Linked DNA regions of Roseibium sp. Sym1. The protein of the gene in region 3 binds, or shares a complex with, the protein of the main gene of each other region. Links are inferred from orthologs where the notes say so. Each region holds a gene or a part of one and is shown on either strand. Other genes may lie near its edges. The genes, in order: O6760_RS09765, accB and accD.

The links.
Region 1: the proteins of accD (region 3) and O6760_RS09765 are in contact, whole or in part, in a solved structure (PDB 8UXZ), measured with the Escherichia coli proteins. The link is inferred for Roseibium sp. Sym1 from one-to-one orthologs.
Region 2: the proteins of accD (region 3) and accB are in contact, whole or in part, in a solved structure (PDB 8UXZ), measured with the Escherichia coli proteins. The link is inferred for Roseibium sp. Sym1 from one-to-one orthologs.

Annotation. Positions count from the first base shown.
Region 1 is NZ_CP114786.1:2,131,041-2,133,973, forward strand. The notes cover bases 1-2,777. They hold O6760_RS09765 (acetyl-CoA carboxylase carboxyltransferase subunit alpha), read left to right. Parts: upstream 1-797; coding sequence 798-1,757; downstream 1,758-2,777. Other genes in these bases: O6760_RS09760 (DUF3108 domain-containing protein), read left to right, coding at 1-584; O6760_RS09770 (L,D-transpeptidase family protein), read left to right, coding at 2,067-2,777. Outside these bases: more of O6760_RS09770, read left to right, coding at 2,778-2,933. UniProt on the Escherichia coli protein: Component of the acetyl coenzyme A carboxylase (ACC) complex. First, biotin carboxylase catalyzes the carboxylation of biotin on its carrier protein (BCCP) and then the CO(2) group is transferred by the carboxyltransferase to acetyl-CoA to form malonyl-CoA.
Region 2 is NZ_CP114786.1:4,676,785-4,679,739, reverse strand. The notes cover bases 90-2,888. They hold accB (acetyl-CoA carboxylase biotin carboxyl carrier protein), read left to right. Parts: upstream 90-1,153; coding sequence 1,154-1,624; downstream 1,625-2,888. Other genes in these bases: accC (acetyl-CoA carboxylase biotin carboxylase subunit), read left to right, coding at 1,640-2,888; O6760_RS21420 (DsbA family protein), read left to right, coding at 90-839. Also shown: more of O6760_RS21420, read left to right, coding at 51-89; more of accC, read left to right, coding at 2,889-2,955. UniProt on the Escherichia coli protein: This protein is a component of the acetyl coenzyme A carboxylase complex; first, biotin carboxylase catalyzes the carboxylation of the carrier protein and then the transcarboxylase transfers the carboxyl group to form malonyl-CoA.
Region 3 is NZ_CP114786.1:1,639,011-1,642,151, reverse strand. Bases 157-3,141 are described here. They hold accD (acetyl-CoA carboxylase, carboxyltransferase subunit beta), read left to right. Parts: upstream 157-1,161; coding sequence 1,162-2,121; downstream 2,122-3,141. Other genes in these bases: O6760_RS07430 (bifunctional folylpolyglutamate synthase/dihydrofolate synthase), read left to right, coding at 2,259-3,141; trpA (tryptophan synthase subunit alpha), read left to right, coding at 239-1,072. In the rest of the region: O6760_RS07445 (hypothetical protein), read left to right, coding at 1-94.

The DNA.
Region 1 (2,933 bases), 490 kb from region 3 along the record:
CCGGCTGGCTGGTCGGGTCACGGGTGGTGCCCTCGAAATACCGGATGGCGTCCCATGCCTCCAACCTCGATTTCTACGTGAAACTGAGCCAGGGCTCGGGCAGCATCCGCTCGATGGAAGTCGCACCCCAGTTCAAGCCCAACAAAGAGCGCATCAAGGTGACCAACCGTCACACGCGCAATGCCATTGATCCGCTGAGCGCCGCCCTGATGCCGGTCGGCCGCGCCAAGGACAGCCTCGGCCCGAAGGCATGCTCGCGCAAGCTGCCGGTGTTTGACGGCTGGACCCGGTTCGACATCAAGCTGAGCTACCAGGGCACCAAGGAAGTGTCCGGTCATGGCTATGACGGGCCGGTGGTCGTGTGCAAGGCGCGCTGGGTTCCGGTTGCCGGGCACCGTCCCTCCAAGGAGTCGGTCAAGTACATGGCCCGGGCCAACATGGAAGTCTGGATCGCCCCGATGGGCCGGGAAAACGTTCTGGTTCCCTACAAGATCTCGATCGACACCAAGAACGGCCGCTTGGTGGTGGAAGCCTCCAAGCTCAATATCCGGGGTGCGGGCAGCGACAGCGCGTCGGCCGACTGAGCCAAGGGCCTCGCGGTTATCTTCCGGAGCGGCCGCACCGGAAAAGCGCCATTTCCGTTGCGGTGGCGCACACGCCGAGGCTTGCGCCCACTTGCGTCTCTTGTTACAGCCCTCCACGTTATGCATCCAGGCACCCTTCGTGCCTCTATGACAGAATTCCCGGAGCGGCCGCCGATCAGTGGCGGTGCCGGCTTGTTTCAGGTAACCGAGTAAATGCACAGCTATTTGGACTTCGAAAAGCCCGTTGCGGATATTGAAGGCAAGATCCAGGAACTGCGGGCCCTTGCCACAGAAGATGGCGAGGCGGTCAATGTCGATGGCGAGATCGAACGGCTGAAAGCGAAATCCTCGCAGACTTTGCAGGACCTTTATACCAAGCTGACTCCCTGGCAGAAGACGCTGGTCGCCCGGCACCCGGACCGGCCGCACGCAGTCGCCTACATCGCCGGTCTGATCGAGGACTTCACGCCGCTGGCCGGTGACCGCAAGTTCGCCGAGGATGCCGCGCTGATCGCCGGCATCGGCCGTTTCCGCGGGCAGTCGGTGGCCGTGCTCGCCCAGGAAAAGGGCCATGACACCGAAACCCGCCTGAAACACAATTTCGGCATGGTCCGGCCCGAAGGCTACCGCAAGGCCGTGCGCATCATGGAAATGGCGGAGCGGTTCGGCCTGCCGCTGATCAGCTTTGTCGACACGTCCGGGGCCTATCCGGGGCGGGGCGCCGAGGAGCGTGGCCAGTCGGAGGCAATTGCGCGTTCGACGGATGTCGGCCTGGGGCTCGGCACGCCGTCCGTCTCCGTGGTGATCGGCGAAGGCGGATCGGGCGGGGCAATCGCGATCGCCACCGCCAACAAGGTGCTGATGATGGAGCACGCCATCTATTCGGTGATTTCGCCGGAGGGGGCCGCATCGATCCTGTGGCGCGACAGCGCCAAGGCACAGGACGCGGCGACGGCGCTGAAGATCACCGCCCAGGACCTGAAACAGCTCGGCGTGATCGACGGCATTGTCGAGGAGCCCGTCGGTGGTGCGCACCGGGCGCGCGAAATCGTCATCGACAATGCCGGCCGGGAGATCGAGAAGGCCCTGAGCGGTCTGGCCGGACTGTCGCCGGAGGAAATCCGCAAGCAGCGCCGCGACAAGTTCATCGCAATCGGGCGCACGCTCAGCTGACACCGGTCAAATTCGCAGAAAATCCGGTAATATCCGGCGGGCCGCCGTTCGAGCGGCCCTTTTGCCATTCTGTGGCCAGAATTTGCCGTCATTCAGGCAACTATGGGACGGGTGCGGAGACCGGTCCGAAGGTTTTTTGTTCCTATCACCAGAATGTGGGTCGCAGGGGCAATCCGGGTTCAGTAACTTATCGTCAACCATCACCCCCTAGCCTTTGCGCGCGGGGGCGTAGACTATAGGGAAACACGGCGCAAGCTGCCGGCACGTCCGCTGTGCTGCTCCGGGTTTCGTTCAGTTTGGGATTGTACCATGGTCTTTGGGCGCCTTTTTACCACGCCATCCGGTCATCGGCCGGATCTGCCGAACCGGCGCAGCCGCCAGGCCGTCAAGATCGGCGCGGCTCTTCTTCTGGCCGGGGTTGTGGCTGCCTGCCAGGGCGATGAATTCAGTGCGGGTCCCAACAAGGCCAAACTTCCGGTCAGCGCGTCCCTGAAGCGCAAGATGACCGATCTCGACATGAGCCTGACCTCGCCGATCATGGTCCGGATCTTCAAGGAGGAATCGGAGCTGGAGGTCTGGAAGCAGACCCGTGACGGCAAGTACAAGCTTCTGGACGAATTCGAGATCTGCAAATGGTCCGGCAAGCTCGGTCCGAAATTCAAGGAAGGCGACCGTCAGGCCCCGGAAGGGTTCTACGAGATCACGCCGGCCCTGATGAACCCGAATTCAAGCTATCATCTTGCTTTCAACCTCGGCTATCCGAACACCTATGACCGTGCTCACGGACGGACAGGCTCCCATCTCATGGTGCACGGGGCCTGTTCCTCGCGCGGCTGCTACGCGATGACGGACGAACAGGTCCAGGACATCTACTCGCTGGCCCGCGACAGCTTCAAGGGCGGTCAGCGCTCCTTCCAGGTCCAGGCGTTTCCGTTCCGCATGACACCGGAAAACATGGCGCGGCACCGCAACAGCCCGCATATGGAATACTGGCAGATGCTGAAGACGGGCTACGACCACTTCGAGGTCGCCAAGGTCCCGCCGCAGATTTCGGTCTGCGAGAAAAAATATGTCTTCGATGCGGTTCCGCTGGTCGAGGGCGTGCCTTTCCGTGCCAGCGGCAAGTGTCCGGAATACCAGGTCAGTCCGCGGATCGCGTCCGTGGTCGCCGCAAAG
Region 2 (2,955 bases), 3.0 Mb from region 3 along the record:
GCATGGCGGCGGATCCCACGGAAACGAAAACGCCGCCCGAGGAGCCCCTGATGACCAACTCACTGCAAACGATCCGGCCCCTTTATCCGCCGGTGCTGATGCGCATCCTTTCGATCTGCGCGCTGCTTCTGTCCCTCCTGGCCCTGCCCGCTTCCGCACAGGACCGCGACCGCGCGGAGATCGAAAAGATCGTACGGGAGTATCTTCTGGCAAACCCGGAAGTGATTGCCGAGGCCCTGACGGAACTGGACCGCCGCGAGAAGGAAGCCGCCGAAGCCGCGCGCCTGCAGACCCTGACCGACAGTGCCGACATTCTGTTCAACTCCACACGCCAGGTCGTGCTCGGCAATCCGGAAGGATCCGTCACGCTTGTCGAGTTCTTTGACTACAATTGCGGCTACTGCAAACGCGCCCATGGCGACATGGTCAAGCTGATTGAAGGCAATCCCGATCTGAAAGTGGTCCTGAAGGAATTCCCGGTCCTGGGTCAGGGCTCGGTCGAAGCCGCACAGGTCGCCGTGGCGGTGAACTCCGTAGCGCCGGAAAAATACGCCGACTTCCACGAGGAACTGCTGCTCAGCCGCGGTCAGGCCAACCAGGCCAGTGCCCTGGAAGCCGCCAGCTCTGTCGGCATCGCCGAGGAAGACCTGCTCGCCGCCATGAAAACGGATGAGGCAGGACAAACCATCGAGGAAGTCTATGCCCTTGCCAACCGGCTCGGCCTGACAGGCACACCGTCCTATGTGATCGGCAACGAGGTTGTCATGGGAGCCGTCGGCTATGACGCTCTCAACGAGAAAATCGATGCGCTTTTGAATTGCGATCAGACCACCTGCTGAACCGGAGCGCCCGGTATTAGGCTGTTGGAAACGTCGTAACCTCGATGTCAATGAGAAATCGGGGGTTTTCCTGATACAATTGAATCCCTATAAGAAGCTTGGCCCGCCTCCCGTGAGGAGACGGGCCAAAAGATCTTTGTCCGTCCGGAAGCGACGGCGCAAGGAGCGCGGTTTCACCGGGAAGTTTCTGACAGCCCTGCAGGACAGAGGGCTCCGGAACAGACGGGACAGACCCCATGAACACATGGAGCGGTCATCCCGTGGACCGGCCTGCCGCGCTGCTTGCGGACCGAGTATGAGAGCCAAACGACATGATGCGTAATGATAACAAGAAATTCGACACGGCCCTGATCCGGGATCTCGCCGTCCTGCTGGACGAGACAAATCTCTCGGAAATCGAACTGGAACAGGGTGACACCCGCATTCGCGTGGCCCGGCAGATGACGATCAGTGCGCCGGTCAATGTCGCGCCTCCGGCGGCACCTGCCGCAGCTCCCGCAGCCGCGGCCCCGGCCGCTGCGCCCGCAGCTCCCGCGGAACCGGCCTCGTCGGGGACCACCGTGTCGTCACCGATGGTGGGCACGGCCTATCTTGCACCGGAACCCGGTGCCCCCGTGTTCATTCAGGTTGGCGACAAGGTCACCGAGGGCCAGACGATCCTGATCATCGAAGCCATGAAGACCATGAACCACATTCCCTCCACCAAGTCCGGCACCGTGAAGCAGATCCTGGTTGACGATGCCCAGCCGGTGGAATTCGGCGAACCGCTCATCATCGTCGAATAAGGAGCCGATGTGGCCATGTTCTCCAAAATTCTCATTGCCAATCGCGGCGAGATCGCGCTGCGCATCCTGCGTGCCTGCAAGGAACTCGGCATCTCGACGGTGGCCGTGCATTCGACTGCGGATGCCGACGCCATGCATGTGCGCCTTGCCGACGAAAGCGTGTGCATCGGTCCGCCCGCGGCACGTGACAGCTACCTGAACATCCCGCAGCTTCTGGCCGCATGCGAGATCACCGGCGCCGATGCAGTCCACCCGGGTTACGGTTTCCTGTCCGAAAACGCCCGTTTCGCCGAGATCCTTGAGGCTCATAACATCGAGTTCATCGGCCCGACCGCGGAGCATATCCGCATCATGGGTGACAAGATCCAGGCCAAGCAGACGGCAAAGGACCTGGGCATTCCGGTCGTCCCGGGGTCGGACGGTGCCGTGACGCTCAGCGATGACGCGCATGCCATTGCCCGTGAAATCGGCTATCCGGTTCTGGTCAAGGCCGCCGCCGGCGGCGGTGGCCGCGGCATGAAGGTAGCCAGGAGCGAAGCGGAGCTGGACACGGCCCTGTCGACCGCCCGTTCCGAGGCAAAGGCTGCCTTCGGCGACGACGCGCTCTACATGGAAAAGTATCTCGGCAAGCCGAGGCACATCGAGATCCAGGTTCTGGGTGACGGCAAGGGCAACGCGGTCCATCTGGGCGAACGCGACTGTTCCCTGCAGCGTCGCCACCAGAAGGTCCTCGAGGAAGCCCCGTCTCCGAGCCTCAATGCCGACCAGCGCAACGAGATCGGCGAAATCGTCGCCACTGCGATGCGCAAGCTGAAATACCGCGGCGTCGGCACGGTCGAGTTCCTCTACGAGAACGGCGAGTTCTATTTCATCGAGATGAACACCCGTCTGCAGGTGGAACACCCGGTCACCGAGATGATCACCGGCATCGACCTGGTCAACGAGCAGATCCGCATTGCCGCGGGCGGCGATCTGGACATGACCCAGGACGACATAACGTTCGAGGGCCATGCCATCGAATGCCGTATCAACGCGGAAGACCCGGTCAATTTCACCCCTTCCCCGGGCACGATCACCTATTACCATCCGCCGGGCGGACTGGGGGTGCGGGTCGATTCCGGCGTCTATCAGGGCTACAAGATCCCGCCCTATTACGACAGCCTGATCGGCAAGCTGATCGTGCACGGCCGCAACCGCGTGGAGTGCATGATGCGCCTGCGCCGGTGCCTGGACGAATTTGTCGTTGACGAAATCAAGTCGACTATTCCGCTTTTCCGCGATCTGGTGGACAATCAGGACATAGCGAACGGTCAGTACGACATCCACTGGCT
Region 3 (3,141 bases):
GGCCACCCGCGCGCGTCCCATGGGCAGCGAGCACATCTATCGTGCCGATGCCGACCTGCGTGCCATCGGCCTGATCGACTACCCGAGCCGGTAAGCCGCTCCCGGCCGAAGCCTTCCGATCCGCTTGCCGGCACCTGAATGTGCACGAGATAGATTGACATGGCCCGCACTGCACCCGTACATCGCAGACACGGGAAAGCTCCGGACCCACCGGACAGCACAAAAAGGGTAGCAGTGAATGACGGAAACGCGTATCGACCGCCGTTTTAAAGCCTGTGCGGAAGCCGGCCGGCCGGCCCTGGTCACCTTTGTCACCGCGGGCGATCCGGACCTGAAGACTTCCCAGGACGTCCTCAACGCCCTTCCCGCCGCCGGTGCCGATGTCATTGAACTGGGCATGCCGTTTTCCGATCCGATGGCCGAGGGCATCCCGATCCAGCTGGGCAACCAGCGGGCCCTGGCCGCCGGTCACACCATGGACAAGACGCTGGACATGGTGCGCACCTTCCGCAAGCAGGACCAGGACACGCCGATCATCCTGATGGGCTATTACAATCCGATCTATGTGCGCGATCCGAAGAAATTCGTAAAGGTTGCCAAGGACGCCGGCGTGGACGGTTTCATCATCGTCGATATTCCGGCCGAAGCCGATGACGAGTTGTGCATTCCCGCGCTTGAGGCAGGGCTCAATTTCATTCGGCTGGCGACGCCGACCACCGACGACAAGCGCCTGCCCGCCGTTCTGGCAAACACCTCCGGTTTCGTCTATTACGTCTCGGTGACAGGCATCACCGGTGCCAACATTGCCGATACCGGCCGGGTAACGGCTGCGGTCAACCGGATCAAGGGACATACCGACCTGCCCGTGGCTGTCGGCTTTGGCGTCAAGACCGCCGACCAGGCTGCCGTGATCGGCAAGGATGCCGATGGTGTCGTCGTCGGTTCGGTCCTGGTCAACGCCATTCGCGAGAGCCTCGACGAGGCCGGCAAGGCGACCGACCGGACCGTCAAGGCCGTGACCGACGTTGTCGCGGATCTGGCCTCCGGCTGCGCCCGCGCGCGCTCGGCCTGAATTGAAGGAATTCCGGCGGACCCCATATCTCCGCCAATGGACAACCCGAGCACCGCGTGTGTTCTTGAAGACAACGGGACGCGTTTGACGTGAACTGGATCAACTCTATCGTACGCCCCAAGATCCGCGATCTCTGGAAGAAGCGCGAAGTTCCGGAAAACCTCTGGATCAAGTGCCCGGAAACCGGCGAGATGGTGTTTCACCGGGATCTGGAAGCCAATCTCTGGGTGATCCCGAATTCCGGCCACCACATGCGCATGCCTGCGCGCAAGCGCCTGGAAGCGCTGTTCGACGACGGCAGGTACACCAACGTCAAGACCCCCGAGGTTCACGCCGATCCCCACAAGTTCCGCGATTCAAAGCGCTATTCCGAGCGCCTGAAGGAAGCCCGTGCCCGCTCGGGCGAGGATGAGGCGGTTCTGGTCGCCCAGGGCCAGATCAACGGCATGGACTTCACCGCGGCCGTCCAGAATTTCGATTTCATCGCCGGCTCGCTCGGCATGGCCGCCGGCGAGGCGATCCTGGCGGGCATGCTGAAGGCGGTCGAGGACAAGACCCCGTTCGTGATGTTTGCCGCCTCGGGCGGTGCCCGCATGCAGGAAGGCATTCTCTCCCTGATGCAGATGCCGCGCACCACCGTGGGCGTTCAGATGCTGCGCGAGGCCGGCCTGCCCTATATCGTCGTGCTGACCAACCCGACCACGGGCGGTGTCTCCGCCTCCTACGCAATGCTTGGTGACGTCCACATTGCCGAGCCGGGCGCGCAGATCGGCTTTGCCGGCCGCCGCGTGATCGAACAGACCGTGCGCGAAAAACTGCCGGACGATTTCCAGACCGCCGAATACCTGCTCGATCACGGCATGATCGACATGGTGGTGCCGCGCCAGAAAATGCGCGAGACGCTGGCGCGTATCTGCGGCATCCTGATGAAGCGCGAGGTCGAGTTGCCGAAGCTTGAAGCGCCGAAGGAACCGGCTCCGGAGGCCGAGGCAAAACCGGAGGAAAAACCCGAACAACCCGCGGAAAAAGCAGCCGAGCCGGCCAGCTAGGGTGCCGGCATCGCCTGAACACGTCGGGAAAACGGCGTGATGCGACGTTTCCAGACCGTCCGCTTGTGTCCGGTTCGGCTATCCCGTAAAGGCGTAAAGAGCGTTTAACGGAACAAAGGGACCCTGCGGAGGGCGCCTTGGATCAAGTCACGAAAATTCTGGACCGCCTGCTGGCCCTGCATCCGAAGGAAATCGATCTTTCCCTCGGCCGCATGCATCGTCTGCTGGCTGCTCTCGGCCATCCGGAACACCGCCTGCCGCCGGTCATCCATATTGCCGGCACCAACGGCAAGGGCTCGGTGACCGCGACCATGCGCGCCATCCTGGAAGCCTCGGGCAAACGCTGTCACGTCTACACGTCCCCGCATCTTGTCTCCTTCAACGAGCGCATCCGCCTCGGCAGCGATGGTCGCTATGTCTCCGATCCGGTGCTCTACGATGCTCTGCACCGCTGTGAAGAAGCCAATGGCGGCGAGGAGATCACCTTTTTCGAGATCACCACCGCCGCGGCGCTGCTGCTGTTTGCCGAACATCCCGCCGACATTCTCCTTCTGGAAGTGGGACTGGGCGGCCGGCTCGACGCCACCAATGTCATCGATGATCCGCTGGCAACGGTGATCACGCCGGTCTCCATGGATCACGAGAAGTTCCTGGGCGACGATCTGGCCGTCATCGCCGCCGAAAAAGCCGGCATCATCAAGCCCGGCGTGCCGGTCATCTGCGCGGCCCAGGAAGACGAGGCGCTGGCCACCATTGCCCGTCAGGCGGCCTGGAACCGCGCCCCCCTGAAAGTGTTCGGCCAGGATTTTGTCGCCCAGGCGGATCAGGGCCGGATGGCCTATCAGGACGAGGATGAACTGATCGATCTGCCGATGCCCGTTCTGGGCGGCCGCCACCAGTTCGCCAATGCGGGGCTTGCCATCGCAGCCTTGAAGAATGCCGGGCTCCTGCCCGATGAGGCAACCGTCGCGCAGGGCCTGAAGGCCGTCAACTGGCCGGGGCGCCTGCAGCCGATCACCC